One region of the Roseinatronobacter sp. NSM genome, then DNA from elsewhere that is predicted to be linked to it. Evidence: riboswitches for the same ligand, from Rfam matches in the RefSeq annotation. Region 1 holds a riboswitch; each other region holds the start of a gene.
What was found. A riboswitch is a leader RNA that binds a small molecule or an ion and turns the genes downstream of it on or off. The one in region 1 is predicted to bind cobalamin.
Positions count from the first base shown of each region.

Region 1 (7,381 bases):
CCCGCTGGACAGTTTCGGGCAGGATTTCGCTGCGCCGGGCATGGCGGATGATGACGAACCCTATTTCTTTCCGGCACCGGATGTTGCGGGACTGTTCGACAATCTGGATGAACGCATTCACAGTTCAGATGCGTTCCCTGACCCCAGCCCCGAAGACCCTGTGCACCTGACTGGCGGGGAAATCCCGTCCTTGCTGCAAGGCGGCACTTTGGGGGATACGCTGGTGGGCGGGTCGGGAAATGACACGCTTGTGGGGCTGGCGGGCGATGACTGGTTGCAGGCGGGTCAGGGCGCCACGCATATGAATGGCGGCGAAGGGGATGACACGCTGATCGGCGGCGCGGGAAATGACACGCTGATTGGTGGTGCGGGCGATGATCTGTTGATCGCCGGTCAGGGCAACAACACCCTGCAGGGCGATGCGGGACATGACACGCTGGTTGGTGTGGCGCTTGACCAGAATGGACACGATATCAGCGGACGCAACTTCCTGAACGGGGGCAGTGGCGATGATGTGCTGATTGCCGGTCAGGGCGATTACCTGCATGGCGGGGATGGCGCGGACAGTTTTGCGCTGGGCGACTGGTTGCAGGGCAATGCTGCCGTTACGATTGTTGATTTCGACCCGCAAGAAGACCAGGTTGTGCTGCATTATGACCCTGCGCGACTGGCTACACCTGAAATCTCAGTGCAGTTCGACGCGGCAAACCCTGACACGGCGCAAATCTGGCTGGATGGTCACCTGATTGCAAATGTCGGCAATGCCCAGGGTCTGACCGCGCAGGATATTGCTTTGGTGCCCGTCTACCCTGTGGCAATGGGCATCGCGGCAGAGTGATATTGCCGCCCATGAGGCAAGCGGGCACCTGCACATCATGCCCGCTTGCAGTCCGGTAATGTCAGGCGACGGAAACAACCTCTACTGCGAAGGTCAGGTCCTTGCCGGCCAGCGGGTGGTTTGCGTCCAGCGTCACGGCCTGATCTGTCACTTCGGCCACGGTCACGGGCATCGCGCGACCATCAGGTGTTTGCATTTGTAGCATTGTGCCGGGGTCCAGCGGAATATCGGCGGGAATCTGGTCGCGTGGCACGTCCTGCCGGGCTTCTGGCTGGTAGTCACCATAGGCTTCGGCACAGGGAATAGTGACAGTTTTCTGGTCGCCCACGGTCATTCCGTCAATCGCGCGCTCAAGGCCCGGAATGATTGCGCCGGCACCAAGCTGGAATTCCAGCGGATCGCGGCCTTCGGAACTGTCGAAAACCGAACCGTCTGACAGGGTTCCAGTGTAGTGAATACGCACAGTTGCGCCCGCTTTGGCTTGCGTCATGGGATATCCTTCCGTTCGGGGGGGGGGCGGGTTTGTCAGAGGCGCGCAATCTCGCGCGGTTGCTCTGGGCTAGCAGAATCAAACATGGGGGTTTGTGCCCTGATTGTAAACCCATACGCCCAAGCGCCTTGACCCAGACGGCCTGCGCCTGCATACGGGCCGCGCAAAAGCCATGGATTATGCCAATGTTACCCCCCAATTCCCCCAAAACGCGCAATTTCTATGGCCGGATCAAGGGCAAGACGCTGAAGCCTGCGCAACAGCGCTACATACAAGAAGATCTTGCCGATCTGCGCCTGTCCGGCGTCAGCCCGCAGGACAACCCCGACCGCGAAACTGTGAACCCGCAGGTGTTTTTCGGGGATGCGCGCCCGCTGTGGCTGGAAGTGGGTTTTGGGGGCGGCGAACATCTGGTGCATCAATGCGCGCACAACCCCGATGTGGGCATCATAGGATGCGAGCCTTATATCAACGGTGTCGCCATGCTGCTGGGCAAAATCCGTGCTGCGGGCGTTGAAAACCTGCGCATATACCCGTGGGATGTGCGCGATTTGTTTGATGTATTGCCTGACCAGTGCCTTGAACGGGCGTTTCTGTTGTATCCGGACCCATGGCCAAAACAGCGCCACCACAGGCGACGCTTTGTCACGCCGGGGTATCTGGACGGGTTGGCGCGGGTGCTGAAACCGGGCGCGGTGTTCCGCGTGGCAACCGACATACCGGATTATGTGCGCCAAACACTTGAAGAAGTGCCGCCCGCGGGTTTTGATTGCCTGACACCGGCCCCGGCGGATTGGGTGCACCCCTGGGATGACTGGGTGTCCACGCGCTATGAACAAAAGGCCCTGCGCGAAGGACGCAATCCCCATTACCTGACTTTCCGGCGCAACGATACTGCGGTGCGCGACGCTGCCAACGGGTAACAGGTCGCAAAACGGCATTGTCGAATCCCCTTGCGCAAGTTAATGAAAGCCTACTTCGGTTCAGGCCCTTTCGGGCCTGAGAAAAGGGAACACGGTGCGCGCCTCCCCAAGGGGTGCAAATCCGGGACTGCCCCCGCAACTGTAAGCGGCGAGTGATGTCGGCAAATGCCACTGTGGGTCACACCATGGGAAGGCCCGGCAGAACAGCGACCCGCAAGTCAGGAGACCTGCCGAAGTGATCACCCTGTCCCGGCGCGGGTGGCGCTGCGGGTAACGGTTTGACCGTAGCGGTGACACTTTCGCCGTCTGCGGTGCGCCTGCGCCTGCCAGACATGTCATGACAGGATCGGTCCATATTGGGCCAATAGGTGTTGAAAATGCAAAACACACTCTGGCGACTTTTCGCCACAACCGCGCTGATTGGCAGTATCGGACTGCCGGCAACCGCCCAGCAAATCATCAATCTGGAAGAAATCACCTTTTCGGCGAACCTGACCCCCACGGAACTGGGGCGCAGCGGGTCCAGTGTCAGTGTCCTGACACGGGACCAGATTGACCGCACCGGCGCTACGTCTGTCTCAGATTTGCTGGCGGGGCTGGCGGGCGTAAGTGTCACGCAAACTGGCCCGGTCGGCACGACAGCAGATGTGCGCATCCGCGGAATAGAGCCGCGCTTCGTGTCCGTCTATGTGGATGGCGTGTTGATCAATGACCCCGGTTCATCCACTGGTGCGGTCGATTTTGGCGCGATTCAACTGGGCGATGTGTCACGCATAGAAGTGCTGCGTGGCGCGCAATCCGCCCTGTATGGCGGTTCGGCTGCGGCTGGTGTTGTCAATATTACCACGCTTCGCCCGGAAACCGAGGGAACCCAGCAAACTGCCAGCCTTTTGGCGGGCAGTTTTGGAACAGTCGTTGGACAATACACCTTGCGCCAGCGGCACGGCGCGCTGGACTATGCGCTAAGTCTGTCGCACAGCCGCGCCGATGGTTTTTCCGCAGCAGACGGGCAACCGGAAGCCGACGGCCACAAGCAAACACGGCTAAGTTTTTCCGCACGCTATCAGATTGACAATAACTGGTCTGCAGGCGCGTCATTCTTTTTGCAAGATTCATTTGTGGAATTCGATGACTGGTTGGCCGATGCCCCCCATGAGCAGGACCGCAAGGAATATGGCGGGCGGGTTTTTGTCGAATACGCCACCGACAGGTCACGCCAGACGCTGGAATATACGCATTATTCCGTCGAGAGGGAGCTGCGCGACAGTTTGCCCGGTTCGTTCACGGGTCGGCGCGACAGGCTGGCGTGGAACGGGCAAACCGACATAACCGATACGCTGCGCCTGCTCTATGGTGCGGATGTCCAGCGTGAAAATGCCATCGGGCGCACGGTGCCAGCAGGTGCGAAGGCAACCAGCTATGGCATATTCGCGCAGTCGGAATGGGCGGCGACAAATGATCTGGATATCGTGCTTTCGGGCAGAATGGACAGAAATTCGAACTACGGCAGCATCCCCACATTGCGCCTTGCAACGTCCTACCGCCTTGGGGATGCCGTGACCTTGCGCGCATCGCTGGGCTCGGGGTTTCGCGCCCCGTCCGTGGAACAGCGCTTCGGGATGACAGGCGGGCCATTCCCGTTTATGGGCAACGCCGCACTGGATGTGGAGCGCAGCCAGAATTATGAGATTGGCGCAGACCTGTCCTTCGGGAATGGGGGTGCGTTGTCGCTTACGCTGTTCCAGATTGATACCAAGAACCTGATTGATGATGTGTATTGCGTGTATGATCCTGTCGCCATGGCGTGTGCTGCAGGGTCGTTCAACACTGTGGTGAATGCCCCCGGCAAGGCGCGCAGTCGCGGTGTTGAACTTTCATTCGAGCAGCCTGTTTCCGACACACTGACCCTTTCGGCGAATTACACCTATACTGATGCGTTCCTGGCAAACCAACGGCGCCGGTCACGGGTGCCGCGCCATGATGTGCAACTGGGGCTGGATGCGATGTTGTCGGACCGTCTGCAAGGGCGGGTGTCTGTGCGTCATGTGGCCGACAGGCTGGATTTTCTGCCGAATTATACAACGGGGCCACTGCCGGATTACACAGTCGCGAACCTGTCCCTGCGCTATCAGATGACGGATCGCGTTGATTTGATTGGCAGGGTGGATAATCTGTTTAACACGCAATACCAACATGTTGCGGGCTATGGCACCTCTGGCCGGGCATTTTACCTTGGCTTGTCGTCGCGCTTTTAGGGCCATAGGCGCTGCCCTTGCCCTTTGGGCAGGGGTGGCTGCTGCGGGGCCACCTGAACGGGTGGTCTCTATCAATCTGTGCACGGACCAACTGGCCATGATGCTGGCAGGCCCCGGCCAGCTTGTGTCGATTTCGCGCATATCGCATGATCCCAACATGTCGGTGATGCTGGAACAGGCGCTGTCCTTTCCCATCAATCACGGTCAGGCAGAGGAGGTGTTTCGTCTGAACCCCGATCTGGTGCTGGCGGGGCAGTTCACGTCGCCTTATACAGTGGCGTTGCTGCGGCGGCTGGGGGTCAGTGTGGTGACCTTGCCTGTGGTCAACAGCCTTGATGCCATACCGGATGCCATTTTGCAGGTGGGCACAGTCTTGGGCCAGCCAGACAGCGCCAAGGCGCTGGTTTCCGAATTTCGCGTGGGACTGGCGCAGCTGCGCGCCCCGCATGACACCCGGCCCCGCGCGGCGCTGCATTATGCAAACAACTACACCACTGGCGCGAATTCACTGGCGCATGATATTCTGAATGCCGCCGGTTTTGCCAATATCGCCGCCGAAGAAGGCATTTCCGGTGGCGGACATCTGGCGCTGGAACGTCTTGTCATGCTGATGCCGGATCTGGTTATTTCCGGCCAGCCCTATCCGGGTGCTTCCCGCGCCGAAGAAGTGCTGACCCATCCTGCCATGGTGGCGCTGCGCGACCGGCACGCCGCGCAGGCCCTGTCGGATGCGGATTGGGTTTGCGGCACCCCTGCGGTGTTGCGGGCCATTGCGCAGCTGGCCCAACTGCATGACGGGGGCTAGGGGCGTGGGGCGGGGGTTGACCATAAGTCTGGTGTGTATGATGGCGGCGCTGTTTGCCCTGTCGCTGTTGGTGGGGCCAGCGGGTTTGCCACCGTGGCAGGCGTTGACAGCGCTGGTGCGCGGCGATGCGTTGGCAGAAACCCTTGTGATGCGCGAAATTCGCCTGCCGCGCGCCATGCTGGCGGTGTTGGTGGGGGCGGCGCTGGGTTTGGCGGGGGCAGCCATGCAGGGCTATTTGCGCAACCCGCTGGCCGAACCCGGCCTGATTGGCGTGTCGGGGTCTGCGGCGCTGGGGGCGGTGCTGGCACTGCAAACCGGACTGGCGGCGGTGCATGTGCTGGCGCTGCCCTTCGCGGCGCTTGTGGGCGCGGTGCTGGCGGTGTTGCTGATACTGGCGCTGGCCGGGCCAAGGGGGGGGTCAATCACCCTGATTCTGGCGGGAATTGCCGTGTCGGCCCTTGCAGGGGCGTTGACATCGCTGGTGTTGAACCTGTCGCCCAACCCTTTTGCCGCGTCCGAGATTGTTTTCTGGATGATGGGGTCACTTGCCGACAGGTCCATGACCCATGTGCTCCTTGCTGCGCCCTTCATTGCGGCGGGGGCGGGTGTTCTGCTGGCGCTGGGCCGCAGTTTTGATGCGCTGACCCTGGGCGAAGATGCTGCCGCCAGCATGGGCATAAGTCTGGTGCGGGTGCGGGTTATGCTGGTGCTGGGTGTGGCGTCCATGGTGGGCGCGGCCACAGCGGTGGCAGGGGCCATCGGGTTTGTGGGGTTGGTGGTGCCGCATGTCTTGCGCCCCTTGGTGGGCGCGCGCCCGTCGGCGTTGCTGCCTGCCTCGGCGGTGGGGGGGGCGGTTCTGGTGCTGATGGCCGATATTGCAGTGCGGGTTATTTTGCCCACACGCGACCTGAAACTGGGCGTGCTGACCGCGCTTGTGGGGGCACCGTTGTTCCTGCACCTGATCTACAAGACAAGGGCACAAGGCTTATGACCGCGCTGCATTTGCAGAATTTCAGCGTGTTCCGTGGCCCGTGCGATGTGCTGCGCGACATCAATCTGCAGGTTGGGGCGGGGGAATGTGTCGGGCTGCTTGGGCCCAATGGCGCGGGCAAAACAACATTGTTGCGCGGTGCGCTGGGGCTTATGGCCAGCAAGGGGCAATCGTCGATTGCGGCCATGCCGCTTGCGGCGCGTGCGCAGCATGTCGCCTGGTTGCCGCAGGCGCGCGAAATAGCCTGGCCCGTGAAGGTGGAAACGCTGGTCGCGCTGGGCCGGTTGCCGCATCTGGGGGTGGGGCAGAAACCGGGACCGCAGGATCAGGCCGCGATTGACGGCGCCATTGCGCGCATGCGTCTGCAGGGGTTGCGCGGGCGCATTGCCACGCAGCTTTCGGGTGGCGAACAGGCGCGGGTTCTGATTGCGCGTGCGTTGGCACAGGCCACGCCGGTGTTGATGGTTGATGAACCTGCCGCCGGACTGGACCCCGCCTATCAGATTGCGTTGATGCAAACCCTGACCGCCGAGGCCCGCGCGGGCCGCACAGTCATTGCGTCCATGCATGATCTGGGTCTGGCGGCGCGGTTCTGCACCCGTCTGGTGGTATTGTCGCAGGGCGGGATTGTCGCAGATGGCCCCCCCGCGCAGGTTCTGACGCCGGATGTGCTGGCGCGGGTTTTCCATATTCGCGCCTATGTGGACCATGGTATTCATGGTCCGATCATACAGCCGCTGGATGTGATGGAATGACCGGGTTGTGGCAAAAGGGGCATTCATGATGGCGCAGGGCATTTCCGAGTTTTTGGTGCGTGGCGGCCCCGCGCTTTGGGTGATTGCGGTTCTTTCGGTGCTGACGCTGGCGTTAATCCTGTGGAAATTCTGGGATCTGGCACGTTTGGGGGCATGGTCGCGCGCGTCCTGCGATGCGGCGGTGGGCGACTGGCAGCAAAACCGCAGGCAGGACGCCATTGCGCGGCTGGCCCGCCGGAACGGGCTGCGGGCGCGGGTTGTGCGCCGCGCCATGGAAACCCGCCTTGATGCCGACATGTCCGACGCGGTGGCGCGCGAAGAAAC
Region 1 is NZ_JBQTCF010000002.1:148,222-155,602, reverse strand. It holds gene ACTZWY_RS01985 (calcium-binding protein) at 1-838, shown strand, start outside; gene ACTZWY_RS01980 (FKBP-type peptidyl-prolyl cis-trans isomerase) at 900-1,328, opposite strand; gene trmB (tRNA (guanine(46)-N(7))-methyltransferase TrmB) at 1,514-2,251, shown strand; cobalamin riboswitch at 2,291-2,500, shown strand; gene ACTZWY_RS01970 (TonB-dependent receptor plug domain-containing protein) at 2,629-4,506, shown strand; gene ACTZWY_RS01965 (ABC transporter substrate-binding protein) at 4,457-5,311, shown strand; gene ACTZWY_RS01960 (FecCD family ABC transporter permease) at 5,298-6,302, shown strand; gene ACTZWY_RS01955 (ABC transporter ATP-binding protein) at 6,299-7,057, shown strand; gene ACTZWY_RS01950 (MotA/TolQ/ExbB proton channel family protein) at 7,083-7,381, shown strand, end outside.

Region 2 (7,381 bases), on a different contig from region 1:
GATGCCGGGATTGGCGCGCAGCCCCAACAAGTTTGGGGGCCAGCCCCCAACGCGCTGCGCGCGTTTCCCCCGGGATATTTGAACCAGAATGAAAGCCTTTGCGCACGATAGTCTGTGCGCTCTCGAGCGGGCGCCACGCCTCGGGCTGATAAAACAGGGGAGACGTGGCGCTTTCACTCTGGACGGTCATCGGGATCCCTCCCTGTACCGCAGGGTCAGTATCGTCGAAACGGGTTAACAAATGGTGCATTTCAATCTGGCCCAAATATCCCCGCCGGAGGCGCAGCTTGAAGGCGGAAAACGCCCTTGCGGGACGCAGGCGACATGATCTGTCGCGGGATCAAGGTTGACGGCCATTTCGGGGAGTGGCTGCAAGGCAGGCTGGGGCCGCGTGGTCCGGTTGTGCTGATCACGATGGCCTGTGACAAGACCGGTGTTGTGATGTCGCGCCATGTCCCCAGACCCGATGACGGGCCGAGCTGGGCCTTGCTTTGGGCGCAATACCCCGCCGATGTGATGCACAGGTTCGTGTCTGTATTGCAGTTGCAGGTTTGCCCTCAGGTGCGGGCAGTTCCCTGTATGGCGGCCGGATTGGGCACAGGGGTATCCACGGCCAGCCTGATCGGGTTGGCGCGGTTTTCGGGGTGGGTCGGGCCACCGCAGGATCTGGCGCGGGCGTGTATTCTGGCAGAGGGGGCCTCTGATCCGCTGATGTTTGCTGAGCCTGACACTGTGCTGTGGGGGTCACGCGATGGAACCATCCACGCGCATTTGCCCGCGCTTCCACGCCATGAGGTGATTGGCGGGTTCTGGGGCGGCGCGTGCCGGACCGATGCTTTGGATGATGATTTTCCCGACATTTCCGACCTTGTGGTGCAATGGCGGGGCGTGGATCATTTGGCGGGGTTTGCAGCCCTTGCGGCCGAAAGCGCGCGGCGCTGCCTTGCGCGGCGCGGCCCTTTGCATGACCCCTCGGCGAGGGTCGCTGACAGGTTGGGGGCGCTGGGCTGGAACATGGCCCATACGGGGGCGGCGCGGGGGTTTATTTTCGCGCCCGGCACCATTCCGCCGCAGGCCGCTGATGTCTTACGCAAGGCCGGGTATTGGGGCATCATTCAGTTTGAGGGGGGCGCGAGATGACATTCGCTGCGATGATGCTGGTGGCGATTGCGCTGGATGCTGTGCTGGGATGGCCGGACGCGCTGTATCGCAGGATTGGCCATCCCGTCACATGGATGGGCGCGGCCATCGGGCGGCTGGAGGGGCTTTTGAACGCACCGTCGGCCAGCGCGCGCGCGCGCAAGCTGCGCGGTGCGGGCGTGGCGCTGCTGGTGATTGGTGGCAGCGCGGCGCTGGCCGGGCTGGTGCAGGGGGCGCTGCCGCCCGGGGTTTGGGGCGCGCTTCTGGGGGGGGTGCTGGCCTGGCCGTTTGTGGCATTGCGCGCGATGCATGATCATGTCGACGCGGTCATCGTGCCGTTGCAGGCTGGTGATCTGGCGGGCGCGCGCCATGAGGTGTCCATGATCGTGGGCCGCGACCCGACCCATCTGGACGCGGCGGGCGTGGCGCGCGCGGCGGCTGAAAGTCTGGCGGAAAACACATCTGATGGCATTGTGGCCCCGGTCTTTTGGGGTGTCGTGGCGGGGGTGCCGGGGATTGTGGCCTATAAGGCCATCAATACGCTGGATTCGATGATTGGCCATCGCAGCCCCAGATATGCCGCTTTTGGCTGGGCGTCGGCGCGGATTGACGACCTTGCAAACCTGATTCCCGCGCGCATGACGGGGGCACTTTTCGCGCTGGTGTCCGCACGCCCGCGCGCCGCGCTGGGCTGTATGCTGCGCGATGCCCGCCTGCACCGGTCCCCCAATGCGGGATGGCCGGAAGCCGCGATGGCGGGGGCGCTGGGGGTGCGGCTGTCGGGGCCGCGCATCTATGATGGCGCGCAGACGCAGGACCCATGGGTAAATGGCGCCTGCCCGGACCCTTCGGCCGCGGATTTGCGCAGGGGGCTGGCGCTCTATCGGCGCGCGATGGGGGCGATGACGGCGCTGGTGGCCGCGCTGGCGCTGATCTGGCTGTAGGGGCGCGCGCACATCCGGCGCCTTTCCATGTCATGCACATTGAAAACCGGTTTCCCCCTGCGCGAATGCGCGTTACCAAGGGCGGGTCTGGTGTCCTGACCCAAAGGCCATGCTGAGGGAAGGGGAGAATCGGGAATGCGGTGAAATTCCGCAACGTGCCCAACGCTGTAAGGTGGATGGCGCTGCAACAGGTCACTGACCCTGTGGGGTTGGGAAGGCGCAGTGGCCGATGAACCCAAGTCAGAAGACCGGCCAGACGCAACCGGATGTCCCGCTGGTCAACGGGCGTCGTGTCTGTGACAGGGGAGATGTCATGCAGCCACCCACCCAGCCCGCGCCCGCGGGCCCGTTTTCCAGGACCGAGCAAGCCGCAGTTTACCGCGCGATATTCACAAGGCGCGATGTGCGCAGCCAGTTTACCGACCGGCCCGTGGATGACGCCACAGTACTGCGGTTATTGAACGCCGCGCATCATGCGCCGTCTGTGGGGTTCATGCAGCCGTGGAATTTCATTGTGATTCGCAGCGCAGCGGTCAAGGCACAGGTTCAGGCGGCCTTCGACCGCGCCAATACCGAAGCCCTTGGCATGTTTCCCGCGCAGCGCCGCGCGCTGTATTCCAGCCTGAAGCTGGAAGGCATTGCCGCAGCACCCGTCAATCTGTGCATCACCTGTGACCGGACACGCGGGGGCAAAGTGGTTCTGGGGCGCACGCATAATGCGGATATGGACATTTATTCCACAGTCTGCGCGGTGCAAAACCTGTGGCTGGCGGCACGCGCAGAAGGGTTGGGTGTGGGCTGGGTCAGCATTTTTCACGACTCGTGTTTGCGTGCCATCCTGAACCTGCCCGAACATGTGGTGCCTGTGGCATATCTGTGCATCGGGCATGTGACGCAATTATATGACATGCCCGAATTGCAGGCGAAGGGGTGGCAGGACCGTCTGGAACTGGATGATCTTGTGTTTGCGGATGGCTGGGGGAATGCGGGCCTGCCAGACATTGGGCCACACACTGGCCCCGGCCCGGCCACAGGCGGCAAACGTGATGCGTGATCATGGGGGAAACATAGACGCGGCCATCGCGCGCCATGGCGGGGCGGATTGGATTGACCTGTCAACAGGGATCAACCGTCGCCCCTATCCTGTGCCTGCCCTGCCCGCGTCGGTCTGGCACGGATTGCCAACGCGGCAGGCGCAAAATGCGCTTGTTGCGGCGGCGGCACAGGCATGGGGCGCGGACCCGCGCCTTGCGGGGCTTGCCCTTGGCGGCGCGCAGGCGGCAATTCAACTTGTCCCGCATGCGCTGCCCACCGCTGGACGACATGCCCGTGTGCTGTCGCCCAGCTATAACGAACATGCCGCCTGCCTGCGCGCCGCTGGCTGGAATGTGAGCGACAGCGCGTCGCCGGAAAACATGACAGGCGCGGATCTGGCTGTGGTGGTCAACCCCAACAATCCCGATGGCAGGTACTGGCAGCCCGAAGACCTGCTGGCACTTGCGGGCAAGGTGGGGTTTCTGGTGGTAGATGAAAGCTTTGCCGATGTTATGCCGCAGCTGTCCCTGCTTTCTTGTGGCGGCGGGGTGCCCAACCTGCTGATTCTGCGGTCTTTTGGGAAATTCTACGGCTTGGCGGGGCTGCGGCTTGGCTTTGCCTTCGGGTCAGGGCAGATGATCGCGAAGCTTGCGGAGATGGCAGGTCCCTGGCCAGTATCCGGCGGGGCAATAACCGTGGGGTGTCACGCGCTGCGGGATGTGCCATGGGCGCATGCCATGCGCGCGCAACTGTCAGCGGATGCCATACGCGCCGATAATCTGGCGCGCAAGGCGGGCTGGCGTTGCCTTGGCGGTACAGATTTGTTTCGCTTGTATCACACGGCCAATGCTACAGAAGCACGCGACCAGCTTGCGAAACATCGCATCTGGTCGCGGATATTTCCCTATTCTGCGCATTGGCTGCGCCTTGGCCTGCCCGGACCGGAAACGGAATGGGACAGGCTTGAACGCGCGCTGACATCTGCTTAGGTGCCCGATGCCCGCGATTGCGCGCAAATGCACGACATCGCGGGCACATTGGTTCCCGCATAGCGCAAGATGCGCCCTGCAGGACTATGGACCCTCAGGCGTGAATCGCACCATCCCCGCAGGCAAGTGCTGCTTCGCGCACAGCCTCGGAATAGGTGGGGTGGGCGTGACAGGTGCGCGCCAGATCTTCAGCGCTTGCGCCGAATTCCATGGCCACGCAAAGCTCATGGATCAGGTCGCCCGCATAAGGCCCGATGATATGTGCGCCAAGAATGCGGTCCGTATGCTTGTCGGCCAGTATTTTCACAAACCCGTCGCCGGCGAAATTGGCCTTCGCGCGGCCATTGCCCATGAAGCTGAACTTACCCACCTTATAGGCGCGCCCCGCCTCTTTCAGGGTTTCTTCGGTTTCACCGACTGACGCCACTTCCGGCCAAGTATAGATAACGCCGGGAATGACACCGTAATTCACATGCCCCGCCTGACCAGCAAGAATTTCGGCTACGGCCATGCCCTCATCCTCGGCCTTGTGGGCCAGCATGGGGCCTTCGATCACATCGCCGATGGCATAAACCCCTTCAACACTGGTGGCATAATGCTTGTCGGTGGCGATCTGGCCACGTTGGGTCAGTTTCACGCCAAGCGCGTCCAGTCCCAGCCCGTCCACGAAAGGCCGCCGCCCCGTGGCCAGAAGCACTGTATCCGCGTCAATGGTATGTTCACTGTCATCTTTGCGCAATTTATAGGTAACCGTTGCCTTGCCCTTGGTGGCGGTGGCCGATTGCACCGCAGCGCCCAGAATGAAGGTGATCCCCTGCTTGACCAGCAGGCGCTGGAAAGACTTGGCCACTTCGCCGTCATTGCCGGGGATGATGCGGTCAAGATATTCAACCACGGTCACGTCTGCACCAAGGCGGGCATAGACCGACCCCATTTCCAGCCCGATCACGCCAGCGCCAATGACAACCAGCTTTTTGGGGATTTTGCCCAGTTCCAGCGCACCGGTCGAGGTGACGATGGTTTTTTCATCCACCTCCACGCCGTTGAGCGGGCTGGATTGCGACCCGGAAGCGATAACGATTTTCTTGGCGTCATAGGTGGTGTCGCCCACCTGCACCTTGCCCGGAGCAGGAACCGACGCCCAGCCCTTGATCCAGTCCACTTTGTTCTTCTTGAACAGGAACTCAATGCCCTTGGTGTTTTGCCCGATGACATCGGATTTATAGCCCAGCATTTTCTTCCAGTCGACCTTGGGTTTGGCCCCCGTCAGGCCCATGGCGTCGAAATTATGCTCGGCCTCGTGCAGCTGGTGGGTGGCATGCAACAGCGCCTTGGACGGGATGCAGCCAACATTCAGGCAGGTACCGCCCAACGTGTCGCGCCCTTCCACACAGGCGACCTTCAAGCCAAGTTGCGCCGCACGGATGGCGCAGACATAGCCACCGGGGCCAGCACCGATAACGATCAGATCATAAGACATGAGGGTTCTCCTTTTTGAACGAAGACGTGGGGGCTGTCCGCCCCCACACCCCCGAGGATATTTTTACCAGAATGAAGCATCACGCAAGGGCGGCGATCAGCATACAGAGCGTGGCGAGAAGGCCTGCTGCCCAGATCAGCGACCGCCACGGGTTCAGTCCGAAGGCATAGGCGGGAATATAAAGGACCCGCGCGGCGAGGTAGATATAGGCGAGCGCGGATGTCAGCGATGAGGATTGGCCCGACAGGGTGATCACGACCGCTGCGATGGAAAAAAGGATCAGCCCCTCGAAATGGTTGTCGAGCGCCCGTTGCAGGCGCGCGGTGCGTTTGGACAGGGGCTTTTCGGGGGGGAAATCGCGGCTGCCACCCGTATAGCGCGTGCCAAGTTCCAGATTTGCCGGAATGGCGAACAGGACGAACTGGACCATTTGCAAAAGCGCAGCGAGGGTAAGGGCGGTGAGTTCGGGGGTCATGAAAGCTTCCATCGCGTGCTCAAGGGCGGGCCGAGGGCATGCTGCCGCATGCACCCCGACCCGGACCAGAGCTACAGATCCATCAGCAAACGGCGCGGATCTTCCAGCGCTTCCTTCACACGCACAAGGAAAGTCACTGCGCCCTTGCCGTCAACAATCCGGTGGTCATAGGACAGTGCCAGATACATCATCGGACGCGCAACGATCTGGCCGCCAACAACCATCGGGCGGTCCTGAATCTTGTGCATGCCCAGAATACCCGATTGCGGCGGGTTCAGGATGGGCGAAGACATCAGAGAGCCGTAAACCCCGCCATTGGAAATAGTGAAGCTGCCGCCCTGCATTTCGGCCATCGACAACTTGCCATCGCGCGCGCGCCTGCCCATTTCGGCAATGCGCTTTTCAATCTCCGCAAAGCCCATCTTATGCGCGTCGCGCAGCACCGGAACGACCAGCCCGTTGGGCGTGCCCACAGCCACACCCATATGGACATAGTTCTTGTAGACCACATCGGTGCCGTCGATTTCAGCGTTAACTTCGGGCACTTCGTTCAGTGCGTGGCAGCAGGCTTTCACGAAGAAGGACATGAAGCCCATCTTGACGCCGTGCTTCTTCTCGAATTGGTCCTTGTATTCCTTGCGCAATTCCATGATGCCGCCCATGTCGGCCTCATTATAGGTGGTCAGCATGGCAGCAGTGTTCTGCGCGTCCTTCAGGCGGCGTGCGATGGTCTGGCGCAGGCGCGTCATCTTGACACGTTCTTCGCGCGCCGCGTCATCGGCAGGAACCGGCCCCCGTTGGGCAGCGGCGGGGGTGGGCGCAGCCGGTGTGGCCGCTGGCCGCGCCGCTGGGGCCGACGCCGCATTCTGCACGTCTTCTTTCATGATGCGCCCGTCACGGCCTGTGCCTGTCACCTGATCAGAGGACAGCCCCTTTTCCGCCATCAGTTTCTTGGCGGAAGGCGCGTCTTCCACATCGCGGCTGCCGGAATTGGTGGTTGCGGCAGGTGCCGCTGTGCTGGACGAAGCAGAGGCGGAGGCGCCACCGAAAATTACCGCAAGTTTGCCGCCAGCCCCGACGGTGCTGCCTTCTTCGGCCAGAATTTCGGCCAGAACCCCGGACGCGGGCGCGGGCACCTCGACCGACACTTTGTCAGTTTCCAGCTCGCACAGCATTTCATCTTGTTCCACTGCATCGCCCGGTTTCTTGAACCAGCTTGCGACTGTGGCCTCGGACACACTTTCGCCAAGGGCGGGCACCATAACATCGACAGCCTCGGAGGTGGTGGCCTTCGCATCGGCGCCGGGTTCGGCATTTG
Region 2 is NZ_JBQTCF010000037.1:16,158-23,538, forward strand. It holds gene cobO (cob(I)yrinic acid a,c-diamide adenosyltransferase) at 1-2, shown strand, start outside; gene ACTZWY_RS16810 (propanediol utilization protein) at 307-1,140, shown strand; gene cbiB (adenosylcobinamide-phosphate synthase CbiB) at 1,137-2,084, shown strand; cobalamin riboswitch at 2,156-2,355, shown strand; gene bluB (5,6-dimethylbenzimidazole synthase) at 2,398-3,138, shown strand; gene cobD (threonine-phosphate decarboxylase CobD) at 3,131-4,108, shown strand; gene lpdA (dihydrolipoyl dehydrogenase) at 4,203-5,588, opposite strand; gene ACTZWY_RS16835 (MAPEG family protein) at 5,668-6,063, opposite strand; gene odhB (2-oxoglutarate dehydrogenase complex dihydrolipoyllysine-residue succinyltransferase) at 6,135-7,381, opposite strand, start outside.
Region 2: another riboswitch for cobalamin. It lies ahead of bluB (5,6-dimethylbenzimidazole synthase); the one in region 1 lies ahead of ACTZWY_RS01970 (TonB-dependent receptor plug domain-containing protein).

Region 3 (7,381 bases), on a different contig from region 1:
CGCACTATAACAGGCCATGACCAACCTGAACCGCGCGGCCCCGCCCGCAGGCCCCCTCGCGCTTGGCACGGAGGAGATCGCCGCGCCCCCGCCATCAGGGGCCCGGCGAAGGATCGCAAGCGCATCCGCGTGGCGCCCAGAATCGGGCACGCCGTGCAATCCGGCCTGTAGTGTCATTGCGCGAACCGGTCCGGATGCAGCAGGCGCGCAAGATCCTCAACCGCGCGGACCGATGACGGCCCAGGTTGCCCGGTGACCGAGCTGATCGGGTGAAAGCGACTTTCGAGCACTGCGGTCACATCTGCAACTGCAGGGAACGTGCCAAGCAGGTCAATGCGCGCCTGCGCAATGTCGGCGCGCGGGTCCGCGACCAGTTGCCCGGCCTCGGTCAGGGAATAGAAGACGACAATGTGATCTGGATTGCGGTCTACGATATCTTCCCATGACACTGTGCCATAGCGGTTTTCGATATCGCCGAAGATATTCTGGCCGCCCGCGCGCGCTACGATGGAATTCAGCATCGTGTTGCCAAGCGCCGCACGCGGGGGGGCATCGCCGCCATTATAAATAAAGACATGGACCGGCTCGGCGCCCTGCAAGGCAGCATCGACAGCATCAAGTCGCGCCTGCAACCCTTCGATCAGCGCCTCGGCCCGGTCCGGCACCCCAAATATGGCGGCGACATCGCGTATTTCGTGCCACAGATCCGGGAACTCGAACCGGCCCAGATTGCACCCTTCGGTTGCGAGGCGGGTTTTGATACCCAGATCGTGCAACTGATCGCGTGTGTGCCAGCGTTCGGCAAATCCGTCTGGATATCCTGCATAGACCCAGTCCGCCTCGACCTCGATCAGTTGTTCGGTTGTGGCAATCAGCGGTGACAGGACAGGAATGGCACCATAGGCATCGGCGTATTCGGGACTGATTTCCAAGTTCCCCATATAGGATGTGCCCGCCATCTGCCCCTCAAGCCCCAGGGCCAGCATGATTTCGGTCGCGTTGTTCGACAATGTGACAGCCCGCTGGGGCGGTGCGTCAAAGACGGTCGTGACCGTGCAGTTGACATCTGCGTGCGGGAAACCGTCAAGGGCCAGCGCGGGCGTGGCCATGGCCATAATGGCCGCAGCCAGAAGGTGGGGTCTGAAACTCATGGGCAGGTGTCCTTTGTGAGGGTGGAAATCGTAAGAACAGGCAGCACCGTTGCTGCGAATAACCGCATCGCATCGCGCGCCTGCGGAACCGGGATCGCGCCATTGGCGCTAAAGAACGCGCGGATGGACCGCGTTTGAAAGCGGTCAGACAGTGCAAGGATCTGGGCCACGCAATCCTCGGGCGTGCCTGCAACGGCAAAGCCCTCCAACATCTGCGCGCGCGTGCGCGGCGCAGGCGGTGCTGTGCCGGACACCTTCGCCCGCTGCGCGCGGGTCACATTCAACCGGTGGGTCAGCGCATCCAGCCTATCCAATGCCGCGCTCCGATCACGGTCGACCAGCACATAGCGCGACAGGGACGACGCTTGCAGCGCGCGCCCATCCTGCTTCTGCCGGGTCAGTGCGGCGACATATGGGGCGAACTGGCGGCTTTCATTGGGTTCCAGCGAATACAGTAAGGGCAATCCCAGACGCGCGGACAGATCAATGCTGTCGCGCGAAACTGCGGCCATATAGATCGGTGGGTGCGGACACTGCACGGGCGGTGGACCGACCGAGACATTGCTGAACGACCAGAACGGGCTGTCGTGGGTGACAACCCCGTCGCCCAATGCCATGCGGATGATATCCAGCGCAGCATCAAAACGGAAGCGTGCCTGATCGGGGTCCAGCCCAAGGGTGCGAAAGGTTTGCGGATTGGTCCCCCGCCCGATGCCAACATCCAGCCGCCCGCCCGATTGCCGGTCAAGCTGCGCAATCTGTTCGGCCAGAAGAAGCGGGTGATACAATGGCAGGACAAGGATCGAAGTTCCGAAGCGCAGCCGTTCCGTTACGGCCAACACTGCCGCCCCCAGAAGCAGAAGCGACGGATGGGCCAGGTTGGCCCGGTCGAAATGAAATTCGTTGAACCAGATGCCACCGAAGCCCAGTGCATCTGCCTCGCGCACAAGTGCCATGATCTGGGCGTGATCGCCTAGCCCGTCACGGGCAAATCCGGCAAGGTCAATGCGGATATGGCGTTGCGCTACATCGGACTGGACCACATCGCACCCCGCATGGCCAATGGCCAGTCCGGGTCCGATCCTCGGGCCGTCAAAGCTGATGTCGCGAATGCATTGTTTGCGCGCGCGCTGTCGTCTGCCATGTCCTGCCTCCGGCCGGGCACCTCGCCGGCGGTTAGGGTTATGCCAACGGCAGGTCTCCTGGCTTACGGCTCGAATGGTTCGTGATCCCTTCCCGGCTTTGCCAGTGGTCTGATCCGAACCTTGCCGCCTACAGTTGCGAGGGCAGCTACAGCTACGGGCAATCCCCGATCCTGTATTCCCTATTAATCCGCTCACGCGGAACCTTGGCAGAGTTTGGTTAGCAAGTGGCGGGCGGTCTGTCCAGTGAGCAAATAAATGGAGCGTGATATCGTACGTCACGCTTTTAGCCCTGCCAAATCGGCTGCTGATACCTCGATAACGGGTCGGTGTATTACAAACACGCGGCGCATCAGGTCGAGCGACAGGATGGTGATCTGGGTGGCCGGGCCGGGGCAAGTCGGGTCACCGCATGTAATTTCGGTCACCGAGATCAGCGTGTGGGGACCGAATGCGCCGATCTCGCGCACCAGCCGCTTGATCCGTTGCACATGCCAGAGCAGCGCGGCCTTTTGTCTGAAATCGCTCGGAAGGCTCATAACTGTGTGGGGTTGGAGGCATCGCCATAAACGGCCACGGGGTCGAATGTTCGGGCCGTTTCGGTAAAGCGCAGCGCGCCGCCGGCATCCGGCCCGACCGGCACGGCGCGGTAGAAACACGACCTGTAGCCGACATGGCAGGATGCGCCGGACCCTGCGACTTCGACGCGCAGCCAGATCGCGTCTTGATCGTCATCGATCCGCGCCTCGATCACGCGCTGGACCAGACCCGAGGTCGCGCCTTTGTGCCACAGGCTCTGGCGCGCGCGGCTGAAGTAGTGTGCCTCGCCCGTCTGCAGGGTCAAGCGCAGGGCGTCGGCGTTCATCCAGCCCAGCATCAGCGCCTCGCCACTTCCCGCATCGGTGGTGATGCAGGGCATCAGCCCATCCTCGCCGAATTTGGGGGCAAGGTTTGACCCTTCCTCGACTTCTTCGACCGAAACGCGGGGGTGGAAGTGGAGTTCGCGCATGTCTGGTCCTTGTTTGATCTCTTGCAACGTAGAATGTTATATTATAACAATCATGCTTAGCCAAGACCCGCAACCCGAAAGACGCCGCCATGATTTCGACCCCGATCCCCGTAACCCTGCTGACCGGCTTTCTGGGTGCGGGCAAGACCACGCTTCTGAATCGCCTGTTGCACGATCCGACTGCGGGCCGGGTGGCAGTTGTCGTCAATGAATTCGGCGATGCGGGGCTGGACCATGACCTGATAGAGGAAGCCGCCGAGGATATCGTGCTGATGCCCGGTGGCTGTGTCTGCTGCTCGATCCGGGGTGATCTGTCCAAGACGCTGCTGTCCCTGCTGGCGCGGGATGAACTGGCCTTTGACCGCGTGGTGATCGAAACCACGGGGTTGGCAGATCCCGGCCCGATCCATCACACGCTGCTGGTCGATCCGGTGCTGGCCCCCAATTATGCGCTGGACGGCACTGTGACGGTGGTCGATGCCGTGCTGGGGGTGGCAACGCTGGACCGCCATGCCGAGGCACAGGCGCAGGTCGCAATGGCCGACCGGATCGTTCTGTCGAAGCGCGATCTGGCGGATGCGGCTGGCTTTGCTGCGCTGGAGGCGCGTCTTGAACGGCTGAACCCCGGCGCGCCGCGTATTTTGGCCGATCAGGGCGTAGTGCCCGCGGGCAGCTTGTGGGGCCTTGGTGCCATGCGCAAACCAATGGCGCCAGATCACGCGCTGGCATGGCTGGCCCAACCTGCGGCGGACCGGCTGGCGGGGCTGTCGGGCATGACCGCGCCAGCGCCCAAGCCTATCGACTTTGGCGCGCCCTCGCACCACGCCACCGATGACCGGATCACCACGGCCTCGATCACGCTAGATGCCCCGATCCCCGCCGAGGTGTTCGATTTCTGGCTCGACACGCTGATTGCGCTGCGCGGGGCGCATATCCTGCGTCTGAAAGGGATCGTGCATATCAGGGACGTCCCGCAACCCTTCGTCTTTCACGGTGTGCAGCATATTTTTGAACCACCCGTCCCGCTGCAAAGCTGGCCAGAGGACGACACCACCAGCCGCGTGGTCATTATCGCACGCGACATGCCGAAATCCGATCTGGACGAAAGCCTGTCGCTGCTGACCCTGCCCAAGCTGCCCGGGGCGGAAGATGCTGCAGGACTGGCGGGCATGACCGTCCACACGCTGGGGCAGCCGTTCTGATGGCGCTCAACCTGTTCAATTCGATGGGCAGGCAGGTCGCGCCGTTTGTACCGCAGGATGCTGGCCATGTGCGGATGTATGTCTGCGGGCCAACGGTATATTCCTATGCCCATATCGGCAATGCGCGGCCCGCGGTGGTATTCGACCTGCTGGCGCGCCGCTTGCGCACAGCCGGGCTGCGCGTCGAGACCGATCTGCGCAACGAGAAGATCGGCTACAAGGTCCGCGACCACGCGCTTGCGAAAGTGCCGGTCCAGATCGCCCTCGGCGCGCGCGAAGCGGACGAGCTTACCGTCACCATCCGCCGCTACGGCGCAACGCAGACCTTGCCCCTGTCCGAGGCCATCACTGCCTTGGTCCGGGATGCCCAACCGCCCGGTCGCATGTGACGAAAGGAGAGTCGTTGATGCGCGTAACCAGCAGAGGCGAAGCGATGCAATCGGATATCCTGCGCGTTTTGCGGAACGCGCGTCAAACCCTGTCGGCCTATGATATTCTCGCCGCACTGCGCGCGCAAAACCCTCAACTCGCCCCACGACCATTTATCGCGGGCTGAAAGCGCTGTGCGCGCGGCGCGCCGTGTTGCGGATTGAATCCCTCAATGCCTTTGCCTTGCGCACAACGCGCGACCCGAATGCGCCTGTGATCCTGTCCATCTGCGACGATTGCCGGTCCTTGCGCGAAAGCGTTGTGCCAGAGGTCTTTACCTCGCTCACGGCCGCTGCCCAGCATTGCGGCATAACACCAAGCCATCATGTCGTGGAAATCCACGGTCAATGCGACGCCTGCGGCACGGCCAAAATCGCCCGAACCCCGAAATCAACACCCATGAGGCATTCGTGAATATTCAAGATACCCGCCTGCCGGTCACTGTGCTTTCCGGCTTTCTTGGCGCGGGCAAAACCACACTTCTGAACCGCGTTCTGATGTGGCCGCCAGTGCCATCCTGAACACGGGCCTGTTCGATTTCGACCGCGCGCAGGAATTTCCGATGTGGGCGAAAGAGCTTTACAGTTTCGCAAATCATACGCCAGAGACCGAAGAATATGGTGTGGCAAGCTTCGTCTACCACGCCCGCGCGCCGTTTCATCCCGCCCGCATCCATGAGGTGCTCAATGGCCCGCTGCCCGGCGTGATCCGCGCAAAGGGGCATTTCTGGATCGCCACAAGGCCGGATTGGGCCGCCGAGTTCAGCCTTGCAGGGGCAATGTCTTCGGTCACGCCTCTGGGCCGCTGGTGGGCCTCTGGCCCCGAAGAGCGGCTGCCACAGCACCCGGTCGCGCAGGCCGAAATCGCCCGCAACTGGGTCGAGCCATGGGGCGACCGGCGGCAGGAGATTGTCTTTATCGGGGTCGATATGGACCGCGAGGCACTCTGTGCGCGGCTGAATGCAGCGCTTGTGAATGCGGGCGATTTCACGCCCGGCGACTGGGCGCAGCTTCCCGACCCGTTTCCGCGCTGGGGGGCAAGACGAAGGATTTTGCCAACACGCAGCCCGAGGGCGTTCAGATCACAGACGCTCTGGATGGGCTGGCCGCAATCCATGAGCCCAATTGCGCGGCCGTGATCTGGGCGCAGCCCGATTGTGTCGCGCTCACCCACTGGCTTGCCGCGCTGCCGCCCGCACACCTGCCAGAGGCCCGCGAAATCCTGCGCCCCGATGCGCTTCGGTCCACACTGGCGCAGATCCTTGCGCCACTGCCCGATAGCCCCGAGCGCGCACTGCTTCTGGAGAGCATCGCCACGCTTGCAGACCAGTTTGCACAGGTGATGCGCGCACCATGGCTGCGCTTGCGGTTGGAGGTCGTGACCGGCAATGCCTGCCGCAAGTTTCATGTGGACAATGTCACCGCGCGGCTGGTCTGCACCTATCGCGGCACAGGCACGCAATACGGGCTTGCCCCGCGCGGCGCTGAGCCCGAAGTCGTGCATACTGTGCCCACCGGCCAGCCTATCCTCTTGCGCGGAATGCGTTGGCCCACCACACCGCCCAGCCTGCTCAAGCACCGCTCACCACCGATCGAAGGCACAGGCGAGGCGCGTCTCCTGCTCGTGCTGGACCCCATTTTTGACCCCGAGGATGAGGTTTAGGCTGATCACAGGCGCTTGATCCAGACCTGTAACGAGAGTAACAACATTACATGAATCTGCTCAGAACCTTTTCAAACCGTCTGACCGCTGCGCTTCTTGCGCTGGGGTTGATGGTTCTGGGTTTTGGCCACCAACATGCCCCTGCCTTGCCTGCCGATCCGATGCTGGCTGCCTATATCCAGATGGGCGGCGAACTGGATGATCTCTGCGTCACGCAAGACGGGCCACAGGGCATGGCCGAGGATTGTCCTATCTGCACGCTGGCGCAGATCATGGCCGTGAGTGCTGACGCACTTGGCTCAGGCGTTGCGCTTCGCATTTCAACGCTGGACCTGCCCTCTGCAGGGCATTTGCTGGCACGCCTGCATAGCCCACGCGGCCCGCCTGCACGCGGCCCGCCGCTTTTTCTTGTCTGATCGCTGAAACCCGGTGGCGCTTGCGCTGCCGGTGACACCCATATCATTCAAGAAAGACACATCATGCGTATACTCGCTCTTGCGGCTGTGACCGCACTCGCCACGCCTGCACTGGCCGACCAACCCGTCACCTGCGCGCAAGCCTATGACGGCAAACAGCGCTGCTGGGCCAGCCCGCTCCGCTGATCATCTGTTTTGCAGAGCACCGATCAGGAGCGCGCAGAACTGTCTACTTTTCTGGAAAGCCTGACGGATGAGGAGTTCCTCACCGATCCGGCCTTCGCGAACCCCTGGCCAGAGGGACATCTGGCCACAGGCGCGGGCGCGACCCTGCCTGAAAACCCTTCATGAAACGGGAGAGAAACACCAT
Region 3 is NZ_JBQTCF010000028.1:38,759-46,139, reverse strand. It holds gene ACTZWY_RS14845 (FecCD family ABC transporter permease) at 1-150, opposite strand, end outside; gene ACTZWY_RS14840 (ABC transporter substrate-binding protein) at 174-1,151, opposite strand; gene ACTZWY_RS14835 (LLM class flavin-dependent oxidoreductase) at 1,148-2,194, opposite strand; cobalamin riboswitch at 2,327-2,516, opposite strand; gene ACTZWY_RS14830 (hypothetical protein) at 2,572-2,832, opposite strand; gene hisI (phosphoribosyl-AMP cyclohydrolase) at 2,829-3,302, opposite strand; gene ACTZWY_RS14820 (CobW family GTP-binding protein) at 3,392-4,504, shown strand; gene ACTZWY_RS14815 (His/Gly/Thr/Pro-type tRNA ligase C-terminal domain-containing protein) at 4,504-4,893, shown strand; gene ACTZWY_RS14810 (hypothetical protein) at 4,911-5,060, shown strand; gene ACTZWY_RS14805 (hypothetical protein) at 5,087-5,347, shown strand; gene ACTZWY_RS14800 (GTP-binding protein) at 5,281-5,454, shown strand; partial or broken gene ACTZWY_RS14795 (CobW family GTP-binding protein) at 5,427-5,966, shown strand; gene ACTZWY_RS14790 (DUF1826 domain-containing protein) at 6,068-6,595, shown strand; gene ACTZWY_RS14785 (hypothetical protein) at 6,646-7,011, shown strand; gene ACTZWY_RS14780 (hypothetical protein) at 7,075-7,197, shown strand; gene ACTZWY_RS14775 (YcnI family copper-binding membrane protein) at 7,380-7,381, shown strand, end outside.
Region 3: another riboswitch for cobalamin. It lies ahead of ACTZWY_RS14835 (LLM class flavin-dependent oxidoreductase); the one in region 1 lies ahead of ACTZWY_RS01970 (TonB-dependent receptor plug domain-containing protein).